2 regions of the Collinsella sp. AF11-11 genome follow, and region 2 is predicted to be linked to the other one. Evidence: riboswitches for the same ligand, from Rfam matches in the RefSeq annotation. Region 2 holds a riboswitch; the other holds the start of a gene.
What was found. A riboswitch is a leader RNA that binds a small molecule or an ion and turns the genes downstream of it on or off. The one in region 2 is predicted to bind thiamine pyrophosphate.
Positions count from the first base shown of each region.

Region 1: linked by a shared signal. The riboswitch ahead of thiC (phosphomethylpyrimidine synthase ThiC) and the one ahead of thiM (hydroxyethylthiazole kinase) in region 2 are both predicted to bind thiamine pyrophosphate.

Region 1 covers NZ_QSAS01000011.1:42,144-48,790, reverse strand. Annotated here, with positions in the region: gene DWV58_RS07545 (aminopeptidase) at 1-396, shown strand, start outside; gene DWV58_RS07540 (YaaA family protein) at 500-1,309, shown strand; gene DWV58_RS07535 (hypothetical protein) at 1,349-1,870, opposite strand; TPP riboswitch at 1,933-2,049, shown strand; gene thiC (phosphomethylpyrimidine synthase ThiC) at 2,041-3,375, shown strand; gene thiD (bifunctional hydroxymethylpyrimidine kinase/phosphomethylpyrimidine kinase) at 3,556-4,386, shown strand; gene DWV58_RS07520 (pentapeptide repeat-containing protein) at 4,442-5,053, opposite strand; gene DWV58_RS07515 (SGNH/GDSL hydrolase family protein) at 5,139-5,798, opposite strand; gene DWV58_RS07510 (TIGR02452 family protein) at 5,874-6,647, opposite strand, start outside.
Region 2 covers NZ_QSAS01000002.1:185,859-192,505, forward strand. Annotated here, with positions in the region: gene DWV58_RS02280 (EAL domain-containing protein) at 1-465, opposite strand, end outside; gene DWV58_RS02285 (patatin family protein) at 790-1,659, shown strand; gene DWV58_RS02290 (thiamine phosphate synthase) at 1,761-2,456, opposite strand; gene DWV58_RS02295 (thiamine-binding protein) at 2,453-2,794, opposite strand; gene thiM (hydroxyethylthiazole kinase) at 2,798-3,637, opposite strand; TPP riboswitch at 3,689-3,799, opposite strand; gene DWV58_RS02305 (HAD-IIB family hydrolase) at 3,962-4,870, shown strand; gene DWV58_RS02310 (LysR family transcriptional regulator) at 4,881-5,777, shown strand; gene DWV58_RS02315 (5-methyltetrahydropteroyltriglutamate--homocysteine S-methyltransferase) at 5,933-6,647, shown strand, end outside.

The DNA.
Region 1 (6,647 bases), on a different contig from region 2:
AGCCGCATGCTCTCCTCCGACGTGTCCGCCGGCTTCGACCCGGGCTACGCCGGCAAGTTCGAAACCAAGAACGCAGCCTTTATGGGTCGCGGCCTGTGCTTTAACAAGTACACGGGCAGCCGCGGCAAGGGCGGCTCTAACGACGCCGACGCCGAGTATGTGGCCCTCATCCGCGACATCATGGACGAGGCCGGCGTGGACTTCCAGACCTGCGAGCTCGGTCGCGTCAACGCGGGCGGCGGCGGCACCATCGCATACATCATGGCTAAGTACGGCATGAACGTCATCGACTCTGGCGTTGCCGTCCTGTCCATGCACGCCCTGTGGGAGGTCGCTAACAAGGCCGATATCTACGAGGCCTATCGCGGCTACAAGGCCTTCATCGAGCGCGCGTAACCAACCCTTCATCAGTTGCGGTGAAATACAGACTAAACTGGCCCATAAACGGCCAAAACAGACCGTATTCCACCGCAACTTCCTTTTTGGCAGAGGAGAGTCCATGCTGCAGGTCGTCATTTCGCCCGCCAAGCAGATGCGCGCGGCCCAAGATGCTTTTGAAGTCCTGGGCATTCCACCCTTTGCGCACGAGACGGCTCGCCTCCACTGCGCACTGCTAGATATCGAACGAAATGAAGGCAGCGGCGGCCTGCAAGCGCTATGGAACGTGAGTGACAAACTGCTGGGGCCTTGCCTCAACACCCTGCATGAGTTCGGGCCCATCCTGAAAAACGGCGATCTCGACAATCCCGAACTCGCCCGTCACCTCTCCCCTGCCGTCATGTCCTACCACGGCATTCAATACCAGAGCATGGCGCCCGAGGTGATGGATTCCGCGCAGCTCGCATGGCTACAAGACCATCTATGGATCCTCTCCGGCCTCTACGGGTGCGTTCGTCCCTTTCATGCCGTCGAACCGTATCGGCTGGAGATGGGCGCGAAGCTCGCCGTTGACGATGCCCGAGACCTCTACGCGTTTTGGAGCGACAAGCTCGCGCGGGCTATCGCCCCGGCGGACTCAAACACCACGATCGTCAACCTCGCCAGCGTAGAGTATGCCAAAGCCGTTCTGCCCCACCTCGCGGGCGACGCCACGGCCGTCACATGCCTCTTTGGCGAGGGTATCCGCAACGGGAAGCCCATCCAACGGTCGACCGCCAGCAAAAAGGCGCGCGGCTCCATGGTGCGGTGGATGGCAGAAAACAAGCTCGAGGATGTAAGCGGGCTCACCGCGTTCGACGTTGGTTATCGTCACTTTCCCGAGCTTTCAAATAAAAACACTTTGGTCTTCCTGAACGAACAGGCCTTGTAGGACCACCGCTACTTTGAATGTGCTACCTAGGCACGGCGTCTATTCCGCCAAGCCGTCAGCTTTGGCAATTTCATTTGTCGAGCCGTCCTGATAGGTAATCTTGACGTGCTCCACCTCGGACACTTTGACGCCCGACGGGGGCTCCAGGCGCCATTCCGTCAGCGCGATATCCATCGTCGTGGGCACGTCTCCTTGATTTTTGAGCTTCACCGTCAGCGTTTTGAGCGCCGCATCAAACGTCACGCGTTCGATTTCTTCACCTGGAATGGACCCACCACTCAGCTGCAGCTGCACAAACTCATCGCGCGGGTACCAATAATCGCCCGGAACGGCGAGCGTATTGGCATTACCGCCAGTACTCCTCACCGTCATAATCGGTAGGCTATCATCAACCTCGAACTCCCAGCCAGCGCCGCCGCGACCGCCAAACGTCCAAATACAAAAGGCAATCACCAGCACGGCAAGCACCGCAAAACCAATCGCGACAAGGCCATGGTGCGCACGGCTTTCCTCGGCCGATACATCCCATTGCGTCTCTCGATATAGATGCTTGTCTTCCATGTTCGCCTCCCCGCAGGCACGCTCGTTGGCCCAATCGTACCCATTCAGGCTATACTTGAGCCCATGACATAACGGGGGGCTTGCAGGACAAGACGGCAGGCTGAGATTGGGCGCGTCCGCCCTGACCCGCAAACCTGATATGGGTAATGCCAACGAAGGGAGCCGTGCCAATGAGCACACAGACCGAGCCCAAGCTCGTCACGCAAATCGACTTCGCCCGCGCCGGGCAGATCACGCCGCAGATGAAGGAGGTTGCCGAGCGCGAGCATCGCGACCCCGAGTACATCCGCGAGCGCGTGGCCGACGGCCGCATCGCCATCCCCGCCAACATCGTGCATATCAAAAAAGGCATGCGCGCCTTTGGCGTCGGTGAGGGCCTGTCCACCAAGGTCAACGTCAACCTGGGCATCTCGGGCGATAAGGCCGATGCCGCCGAGGAGTGGAAGAAGGTCAAGATCGCCGAGGACTTTGGCGCCGACGCCATTATGGACCTCTCCAACTCGGGCAAGACGCGCCAGTTCCGCCAGCAGCTCATCGACGAGACACCGCTCATGGTGGGCACCGTCCCCATGTACGATGCCATCGGCTACATGGAAAAGCCGCTGGTCAAGCTGACCAAGGACGATCTACTCGAGGTCGTGCGCGCGCATGCCGAGGACGGCGTGGACTTTATGACCATCCACTGCGGCATCAACAAGTCGGTCATCAAGACCTTTAAGGAGACTGGCCGCCTCATGAACATCGTCAGCCGCGGCGGCTCGCTGCTGTTTGGTTGGATGGAGGTCACCGGTAACGAGAACCCCTTCTACGAGTTCTACGACGAGGTGCTCGAGATCTGCCACGAGTACGACGTGACGATTTCGCTCGGCGACTCCTGCCGCCCGGGCTGTCTCTACGACTCCAACGACGCAACCGAGACCGCCGAGATGATCGAGCTGGGCAAGCTGTGCAAGCGCGCCTGGGCCGCCGGCGTCCAGGTCATGGTCGAGGGTCCGGGTCACATGGCGCTCGACGAGATCGCCGCCAACATGAAGCTGCAGAAGCGCCTGTGCCACAACGCCCCGTTCTATGTGCTGGGGCCGCTGGTGACCGATATCGGCGTGGGCTACGACCACATCACCGCCGCCATCGGTGGCGCCATCTCCGCGAGCTCGGGTGCCGACTTTTTGTGCTACGTGACGCCGGCCGAGCACCTGTGCCTGCCCAACGCTCAGGATGTGCTCGATGGCCTCATGGCCACCAAGATTGCCGCACACGCCGCCGACATCGCCAAGAAGGTACCGCACGCCCGTGACATGGACGACAGGATGGGTCAGGCACGCCGCAAGCTCGACTGGGACGCCATGTGGAAGTGCGCCCTCGACCCGGTCACCGGCAAGAAGCGCTACGAGGAATCCCCCGCCGCCACCGAGGGCACCTGCACCATGTGCGGCAAGATGTGCGCCGTTCGCACTGTCAACAAGGTGTTCGAAGGCACGACGATCGACCTCGGCATGGAGGACTAACTCGTCGCCACGATTGCTTTTGGAAGCACCGCGACGTCGACCGTTGTTGACGTGTGAACATTTTCTTGCATTTGCGTAAAGATTGCACCGCCCGCCCGGGTTCGACATAGAGTCGGCCCGGGCATCTTTATAATGCTAGCTTAAAGACCCATTTGATTCCGACCGAACAAGGGAGCGAACATGGATCGCAGCAAGGTACCTGCCGTCCTGTCCATCGCAGGATCCGATTCCAGCGGTGGCGCCGGCATTCAGGCCGACATCAAGACCATTACGGCGCACCGTCTGTATGCCGAGACGGCCATAACCGCCATCACGGCGCAAAACACCCTGGGCATCACCGCCGTGCAGAATATCTCGCCAGATATCGTCGCCGCGCAGATCGACGCCGTCTTTGACGACATCCGCCCGAGCGCCGTCAAGATCGGCATGGTTTCTTCTGTCGAGATTATCGAAGTCATCGCCGACCGCTTGAGCGCCTGGAACGCAACGAACGTGGTCGTGGACCCCGTCATGGTAGCCACCTCGGGCGCTCGACTCATTGCCGAGGACGCGGCCGAGGCGCTCACGCGTCGCCTGTTCCCGTTGGCGACCGTCATCACACCCAATATCCCCGAGGCCATGGCACTGCTCGACTACGAGGTCGATTCCGAGCGCACGCAGCAAAATGCCGCCATGCTCCTCACCCGCCGCTTTGGATGCGCGTCTTTGGTTAAAGGCGGACATCTTGTCAACGAGGCCAACGACGTGCTGGCGGAGCCCGCGCCGCTCGATGACGAGGGCAACCACCTGGGCGATCCGCTCACCACATGGTTCCGTCACAAGCGCATCGAGACCGGCAACACGCATGGCACCGGCTGCACGCTCTCGTCCGCTATCGCCTGCGCGCTGGCCCAGGGCATGGATCTTGCCGACGCCGTCAACGCCGGCAAGGCCTACCTAACGGGCGCCCTCGCCGCCGACTTTGACATGGGCAAAGGTTCCGGCCCCGTCAACCACATGTGGAATTACTAGCCCTGCAGCAAAACCACCACAAAGGGGACAGGCACCTTTGTGGTGGTTTTTCTTGTTACGGCCAATCGTCTGCGAGTTGGATGCCGAGCAAGCCCGAAAGTGCGAGCGCTTGTTCGGCATTGACTGTCAGGCCACGCAACTCACGGTAGTCACCCGAAACAACGGGGGCCTCAAACGTGCAGCGCGATACATCAACACCACATAGCGGTGTCTTGAACACATCAACTCGCGTCAGGTCGCAGCTATCCAGGCGCAGCTGCCCCAACTTGGCCCCCTGGAGCGCCGCCTCGGTCAGGCGCACATCGCACGCCGTGATGGGGCCAATGCGTCCCTCCGAAAGGTTCGCGTAGCTCAGGTCGCATGATGCAAACGAAACGTTCGACAGGCGCGCCTTGACCAAGTTGAGCCCCGGCGCCGAGCAATCAACAAAGTCGCATCGGTTGAGCCAGCAGCCTTCCATATTGCAGCGGATAAAGCGACAACCGCGAAATACGACGTCACGAAACGTCGAACCACTCCAGTCGACGCCATCGAATACGCAGGAGCGGAACACGATGCCGTCAAAGGTCGCACCGTTCGCCACGTCATAGGCGAGCTCCAGCTCCTCAAAAGCGGTATTTGAGACAAGCTCATCCCCCTCGGCAAACAGGTCAATGAGCTCATCCATGCCCATGTGGCAGCCAAGTCGCTCGTTTACCCGGGCAAAACCACCACAAAAGTGCCTGTCCCCTTTGTGGTGGTTTGGGGCTGCGCTACTCACCGAGCATCTCTTGGAGCTTGGCTGCCACGGCATGTCCCAAGCTCTCGTGGCTTTCGGGCATCATATGCAGATAGTCGATATCGCCCGGCTCGGCAAAGTCGGCGGCATTCAAAAAGTCGCAGCCAAGCTGCTCGGCTACGTGCGCGTAGTACTCGGCAAAATGCTCCGAGGCCTCGACGGAATGCTCGTCAAAATCGGTCATATACACATCGGCGATTTGCGGCTTGATCTTGATGGGAGCCATCAGCAGAATGCGCGGACAAGGCGCAGCGTCGGTCCACGAAAACGCGCGGACGGCGCGAATCAGCGCCATGGCGCCACGGGCTATATCGGAAGCCGTCACGTTAAAGACCGTCTTGCAGTCGTTGGTGCCCAGCATGATCACAATGGCGTCCAGCGGCTTATGGGCCTCGAGCAGCATCGGAAGCGCGCGAATGCCGTTGAGGTTAGTGTCCAGGTGGCACATATCGTCGCGCACCGTCGTGCGGCCGTTGAGCCCCTCCTCGATCACATGCCAGCCCTCGCCCAGGTCACGCTGCGCCACGCCGCACCAGCGCACATCCTGCGCATAGCGCACCGCGGTGCCGTCGCGCATACCAGCCGGATCGTAACCATAGGTGTTGCTGTCGCCAAAGCATAGAACGTTTTTCATCGTAAGCTCCCCACTCAATAAAAAGCCGACGGGAGCAGCCCACGTCGGCTCGGCATGTCGCATCACGCGCACAGTTTACAAGTATTTGCGCCAGTCGTCGTCATCCTCATCGTCCTCGGCAGCGGCCCGAGCCTGCTCGGCGGCACGGGCGGCCGCAGCGCGGGCGGCAACCTGGGCATAGGACTCCTCGTTGCACTCGGGGAAGTTTGCCAACACGTGCTCGAACTTGGCGAAGTCCTCGTCCCAGCGCGTAGAGGGCACAGCAAAGAAGACCTGCTTGACCTTGAAGTCGCCCGATGCGAGCTCCTTGCGGAAGAGCTCAGCCACGGCCTCGGCGTCAAAGCCGTTGTTGTCGCAGCCCCATGCGCCCAGCACGAGCTTCTCGCGACCCAACTCGTCGCAGATGGCGAGTACAAAGCGGATACGGTCGCGCAGGGCATCCAGCAGAGCATCGTCGCTCACGCGATACTCCTGGCGGGCGCGCTTAACGTTGGGCGCGGCGGCAACGATCACGTCGGCATACGCATGCACATGGTTGCGGTCAAAACGCACCGCAGGCACTACCAGCGCACGGTTGCGGTAGAGCTCGCAGTTGATATTGCGGCGACGGTTCTCGCCATACCACTTGCGCTGCTTGTCGAGCACGTTGTACAGATACGAATCGGCGCAGAGCGTAGCCTCCTGGCCCAGATAGCCCTGGATGTAGCCGCCACCCGGGTTGGTGAACGAGGCAAAGGCGAGCACTGCCATGTCGCAGAACTGCGCATAGCCGCGGCCGTTGTCCAGAATGGCCTGCGTGGCGGAGGCATCAAGCACGGTGACCTCGGGCAGAGTCGGAGCGGGCTCCTC
Region 2 (6,647 bases):
GCCCAGGGCGGGGTCGGCGTGTGCCACTCCGTAGCTAAACGAGTGAGGCATCTTGGAAGCGTTGTTTTCGAGCAGTACCGTTCGGCAGTGTTCCAGACGTTCGGCAAGGTCGTCCTCGGTCGCAATCGTAGATAGGATGGCGAACTCGTCGCCCCCCAGACGAAATGCCGCCTCGTCCACCTTCATATACAGCTTGAGATAGAGGCTTACCTGCAAAATATAGCGGTTGCCCTCGTCATGGCCAAAGACGTCGTTGCAGTGCTTGAGATTGTCGATATCGATGTACGCCATGGTAACGGGGGTGTCCTGCTCCCAGAGCTCCTCGAGGGAACGGGCAAAGCCGCCGCGGTTGCCAAGCCCGGTAAGCTGGTCGGTAAAGGCGGTCCTGACCAGATCCTCCTGACGCTTGAGAAGGTCGCGGACGGTCTTTTCGAGCGTTTCAGTGTAATTGCTGGGGGTATCCATGCTGTAGGCGGCTTTCTGGGGTCGGGGCGGATTGCGTCGGGCGAGCTCGTTGTGCACACGCGTTGTCGCTCAACGCTTTGCGTGTATCCATGCTCCCGCCTTGTTGCGCCGCTGGGTCAATTTGTCGGCTCGTGTTCGCTGCTGATAATTACTGAGTAATGTAAACAACAGCACAAAATTATATAGGGGTGCACATGCTGTGGGCGGCTATTATTCGACAAACGGTAGCGCGACGATGCGATGTTCGATGAAAATGCGACTGGGGCGGTATATGTTGACGGGTATACTTGTTCCGTTTAAATTTGCGGGGATGGAGATGGTCGCATGGCACAGCCAGATACGACGCCCACGGCGGGGCTTGCGCTCGAGGGAGGCGGCTACCGCGGTATGTATACGGCGGGCGTGCTCGACGTATGGATGGAGTGCGGCCTGACCTGTGACCATATGGTGGGCGTCTCGGCGGGCGCGGCGTTTGGCTACAACTTTAAATCGCGCCAGATTGGTCGTGCCATTCGCTACAACAAGGCCTATTGCGCCGATAAGCGCTATGCGGGTGTAGCAAGCTGGCTGCGAACCGGCGATATGTTCAATGCAGATTTTGCCTATCACGAGGTGCCCATCGAGCGCGATCCCATCGACCTGGAGACATATCGTGCCTGCCCCATGCGGTTTACGTGCGTGTGTACCGATATCGAGACGGGCAAGGCCGTCTATCACGATCTGCCGTATGGCGACGAGCGCGATATCGAGTGGATTCGGGCGTCGTCTGCTATTCCCGTGGCAACGCGTCCTGTCGCCATTGAGGGGCATAAATATCTGGATGGCGGCGTGGCCGATTCCATTCCCAGTGCTTGGCTGTTTGCGCAGGGGTATGACCGCAATATTGTGGTACTCACGCAGCCGGCGGGCTTTGTGAAGCAGCCCAACAGCGTGATGCCCATGCTGCGGCGCGTGTTCCGTCACTACCCGGAGTTTGTGGCGGCGCTTGAGCATCGGCATGAGGCCTACAATGCCACGCTTGATGACCTGGCACGTCGCGAGGCTGCCGGCGAGGTCTTTGTGGTGCGGCCGAGCGAATCGGTAAAGGTGCCGTCGCTGTGCCGCGAGCCCGATGAGCTTGAGCGTATCTATCAGATTGGCCGCCACGATGCAGAGGCGACTTTGCCGGCGTTGGAAGCGTATCTGGCGGGGTAAGGGTCGCATACGGAAAGCGCATCCCGGAATGGAGGCCCAAACTGGGATGCGCTTTTCATTGCTGAAGATATGAGGCTGCGAATCAGCTGTTCGGCCTATGCCTATGCCTGCTGCCAGGTGTCGACAAGCTCCTTGGCTGCGGCATGGGGGTCGTCGGCGCTGCAGACGGCGCTTACCACAAAGAAGCCGTCGACGCCGGTGGCCTTAAGCTGCGGCAAGTCGGCCGTCTTAACGCCGCCGCCCACCACGATGGGCACGGGGCTTGCCGCGTGGAGTGCGGCAAGGTCCTCAAAGCTCTTGGTGATGATAGAGCCGTCGGCCGCGCGTCCGCAGTCGCGCTTGGTCTCGGTCTCGTGGAGCGGGCCGATGCCCAGGTAGTCGACCAGGCTCATGTCGGCGGTCTTGACGTACTCGAGCATCTCCTCGCAACGGGCCGAAAGGCCCACAATGGCATCGGGGCCCAGCAGCTTGCGGCAGACCTCGACGGGAATGTCGCTCTGGCCTACGTGCACGCCATCGACGGCAATGCCCTGCTCGCGTGCGGCAAGTACGCAGTCAAGGCGGTCGTCGATCAGCAGCGCGACCTGCCCGGTTTTGCCGGCCTGAGCGATGGCCTGCGCGGCATCGCCCGTCAGTGCGATGATCTCGCGGGCGCTTGCCACCTTGGAACGCACCTGAATGCAGGTAAAGCCGGCGTCGAGCGCCTGGGCCACCACATCGCCCACGGGGCGTCCGAGGGTGTTTTCGGGGCCGAGTACCAGATAGGCCGAGATATCAAGGTTGTCGCGGATGCTCACTGTGCTTCCTCCTGCTTTTTGATCTGCGCTTCCATGCGCTCGAGCTTGCCAGTCATGGTGTCGGTAAATCCGGGTCGAATATCGGCCTTGAGCACGACTTCGGTGCGGATGCCCTTGCTCGCCAACACAAAGGTTGCGTCGCGCACGACCTGCATGACTTCGTCCCAGTCACCCTCGATCTCGGTGAACATCGAGGTGGTGCGGTTGGGAAGGCCGCTCTCGCGAATGACGCGCACGACCTCGGCGACCTCGGCGGACAGCTCGTCGCCGGTGCCGCACGGGGCGATGGCTACGGCGACGAGTGTGTTCATGCCGGCATCGGTTGCGGGCTCGGACATGGCTTATGCCTCCTCGAGCTCGAGTCGGTTATCGGCAATGTCCTGGGCGGTCGCGCGGTAGAGCTCGTCGATAAAGGTGACCTTAAAGCTTGCCGGGGCATCGGCGACAGCGGCGGCACGCGTGCCGGCAACGTTGTAGACGGCGGCACCGCAGACGGCTGCCGTAAACGGATCGGCGGCGCAGGCATACACGGCCAGCACGCCGCCCTGCGAGCAGCCGCAACCGGTGATCTTGGACATGAGCGGGCTGCCGCCGTGGGACTTGGCCACGGTTGTGCCGTCGGTAATCAGGTCGACTTCGCCCGAGACCACAACGGCGCCGCCGGTGTAGCGGGCGAGCGCCACGGCGGCATCGCGGGCAGCGTCTACCGTGTCGGTGGTATCGACACCGCGTACGCGGCTCAGGTCGGCCGCCTCGCCCTCAAGGCCCCACAGGCCGGCGAGTGCGATGATCTCGGAGGCGTTGCCGCGCACGATGGCGGGCTTGTACTGCTTGAGTTCGCCTACCAGCTGGGTGCGCAGGCTGCCGATGCCCAGGCCCACCGGATCGAGCACCCAGGGCTTGCCGGCGTCGTGTGCCGCCTTGGCCGTGCGGGGAATCGTCTGCTCGTAGATGGGGAAGAGCGTACCCATATTGAGATAGATGGCGCCGCCGCCGGCAACGAGTGCCTCGCCCTCGTCGGGCAGATAGACCATGGCGGCCGATCCGCCCACGGCGAGCTGTGCGTTGGCGACAAAGTCAATCGTCACCGTGTTGGTGATGGAGCCTGCCATCGGATTGGTGGCGCGAATCTCCCCCACGGCCTTGACCACATTTTGCTTAAGCTGTTTCGAATCGATCACTGCACATGCCTCCTTGGCATAGAAAAGGGGCGCTGTGCATAGACAGCGCCCCTAAAAAGGCGGCATGCTCCCTACGCCAGCATTAACTGACAGGTTCAAAGGATTGGGCCCCATGCCCTCTCAGCCTTGTGGTTTGCACCGCCGGCACTCCCGCATCGAATCTGTTGACCCTATACTAGCGCACCTGCCAAAAAGGGACAGGTTTATTTTGGCAGGTAACAACTGGGGCTTTGCGTTTCCCCAGATAAAACCTGCCAAAATAAACCTGTCCCTTTTTGGCAGGTCGGTACAATAGACGGGATAAAGAATGACCGAGGGGGCCTTATGATCAAACTTGTGCTGACCGATATGGACGATACGCTGATTCCGGCCGGGCATGACGGCGCCAGCGACTATGCCATCGAGGGCATTCATGCCATGCAGGCGGCGGGTCTGCACTTTGGTCCGGTTTCGGGTCGTCAGCCGTCTGCGATGGGCTGGATGTTTAAAAATCGTTCCGAGTGCTATTCGACCGGCGCATTCTGTAACGGCCAGGTCATGTTTGTCGACGGCGAGGCGGTCGCCTCGCGTGCGACCGATAGCGACGCACTAATGCGTTTAGCCGCCTATCTGGAAGAAGAAACCGACGATACCTATCTGAAGGTCTACAGCTTAGGTGATGACTTTTGGGATAACGATGCCTATTGCGTGACACGTGATGCCGAGCGTGTGCGTCGCGCTATGGAATCGGGCGGCAATGCGTGGCTCAAGGGCGAAGAGGCCCCGTGCCGCCCTGTCGTCGATGATGCGCCGGTGTTCAAGGCGAATATCTGGAGCGCCCGTTCGCGTGAGGAGCTCGCGGAGCTACGCGAGCGCGTTGCCGCCGAGGTGCCGGAGCTCTCGCTTGTGTTTCCCAACAACCGTGTGCGCCTGTTCGACATCCTTCCGGCTGGTTGGGACAAGGGCTGCGCTGCGCTGGAGCTGGCGCGCGCTTTGGGCCTAACGCCCGACGAGGTGGCCGTATTTGGCGATTCCGATAACGACCTGCCCATGATCGATGCCGTTCCCAACTCCGTTGCGGTCGCCAATGCCAACGAGGCCGTCACGGTTGCCGCACGCTGGCATATCGGCGCTGCGGCAGACGATGCGGTTGCCGCAGCGCTGCATCAGATTGCCGCCTGCGCCGCGACGGGGGAGATGCCGTCGTTTATGCGTCAGGCAGATGCGGCGGGTTCGGGTATCGCGGACGTCTAGGGAGGCCATCATGAAGCTCCAGCAGCTCAGATATGTCGTTAAAGTTGCCGAATGCGGCAGCATCACCGAGGCCTCGCGCCGGCTCTTTGTGTCGCAGCCTTCGATTACCGCGTCGATCCGCGATCTCGAAAACGAGATGGGTGTGCACATCTTTGAGCGCACCAACAAGGGCGTCATTGTGTCCGAGGAGGGCGAGACCTTCTTGGGCTATGCGCGCCAGGTACTCGACCAGGCCGACCTGCTCGAGGGCAAGTACAAAGGCACGTCCGAGCAGGTGCCGCACTTTAGTGTGAGCTGCCAGCATTATTCCTTTGCCGTTAATGCGTTTGTCGATGTAATCCGCGAGTTCGATGCCGCGCGCTACGACTTTACCCTACGCGAGGAGCAGACCCACGAGATTATCGAGGATGTCGCGCACATGAAAAGCGAGCTGGGCATCCTATATCTGTCCGAGCACAACCGCGAGGTCATCGAGCGCATGCTGGCGGCCAACGAGCTCGTGTTCGAAGGGCTCTTCTGTGCCACGCCGCATGTCTTCGTCTGCGCCGACCATCCGTTGGCGGACCGCTCCAGCGTGACGCTCGAGGATCTGGAAGACTACCCGTTCCTGTCCTATGAGCAGGGCAGCTATAACTCGTTTTATTATTCCGAGGAACTGACCTCGACCTTTGAGCGTCGCAAGAATATCCGCGTGCGCGACCGTGCGACGTTGTTCAATCTGGCCATGGGCCTTAACGGTTACACGGTTTGTTCGGGCGTGATCAGCCATGAACTTAACGGCCCCGGCATTATCTCCATTCCGCTCGATGTAGACGAGTACATGGAGATCGGCATCATCACGCGCAAGAACACGACACTTACGCGCTACGGGCAGGCCTATATCGAAGCGATTCGTCAGCACATCTAGATTGCTGCGTTCTGCACGGGTCAAATCTCTTTATGGCAGTCCAAACTGATATAGGAAGCATCTATATCAAACTGTTATAAACATATATTTTACGATGTCCATATGAGCGCTCATACTCTGTCCCAGTAAAGCAACCAATGCAAAGGGAGATATCTATGAGCACTTCGATTCAACCGAACGCGCCGTTTCGTGCCGATATCGTCGGCAGTTTTCTTCGTCCGCAGGCTGTAAAGGACGCCCGTGCCGCCTATGTCGCGGGTAAACTCGACGCTTCCGGCCTTAAGGCCGTCGAGGACGAGGCCATCCGCGACTTAGTGGCCAAGCAGAAGGCTGCCGGCCTGCAGGTGATTACCGATGGCGAGTTCCGCCGCAGCTACTGGCACCTCGATTTTATGTGGGGCCTCAACGGCATTGAGCGCCGCGCCTCGCGCACGGGCTACATGTTCCACGATGAGGAGACTACCGCCGACACCGCCGTGGTAACCGGTCCCATTAGCGGCGAGAATCATCCGTTCGTCGAGCACTTCAAATTTATCAAGTCGCTCGAGGGAGAGGGCCAGGTCGCGCGCCAGACCATTCCGGCGCCGATCCAGACGTTCTCCGAAGTCACACTCGACCGCTGCGATGGCCAGCAGGAGAGTCTGCACGCCGTCTACAAGACCGACGAAGAGCTCGTCGATGCCATTGCCGCAGCATACCGCACCGTGATTGCTGACCTGTATGCCGCGGGCTGCCGCAACATCCAGTTTGATGACTGCACCTGGGGCATCTACTGCGATACCGATTTTGTTGCCAAAACCGGCATGAGCCCGGTCGACCTGCAAAAGGTAAGCGAGCTGGGCGTGGCGCTCAACAATGTCGCCATCGAGG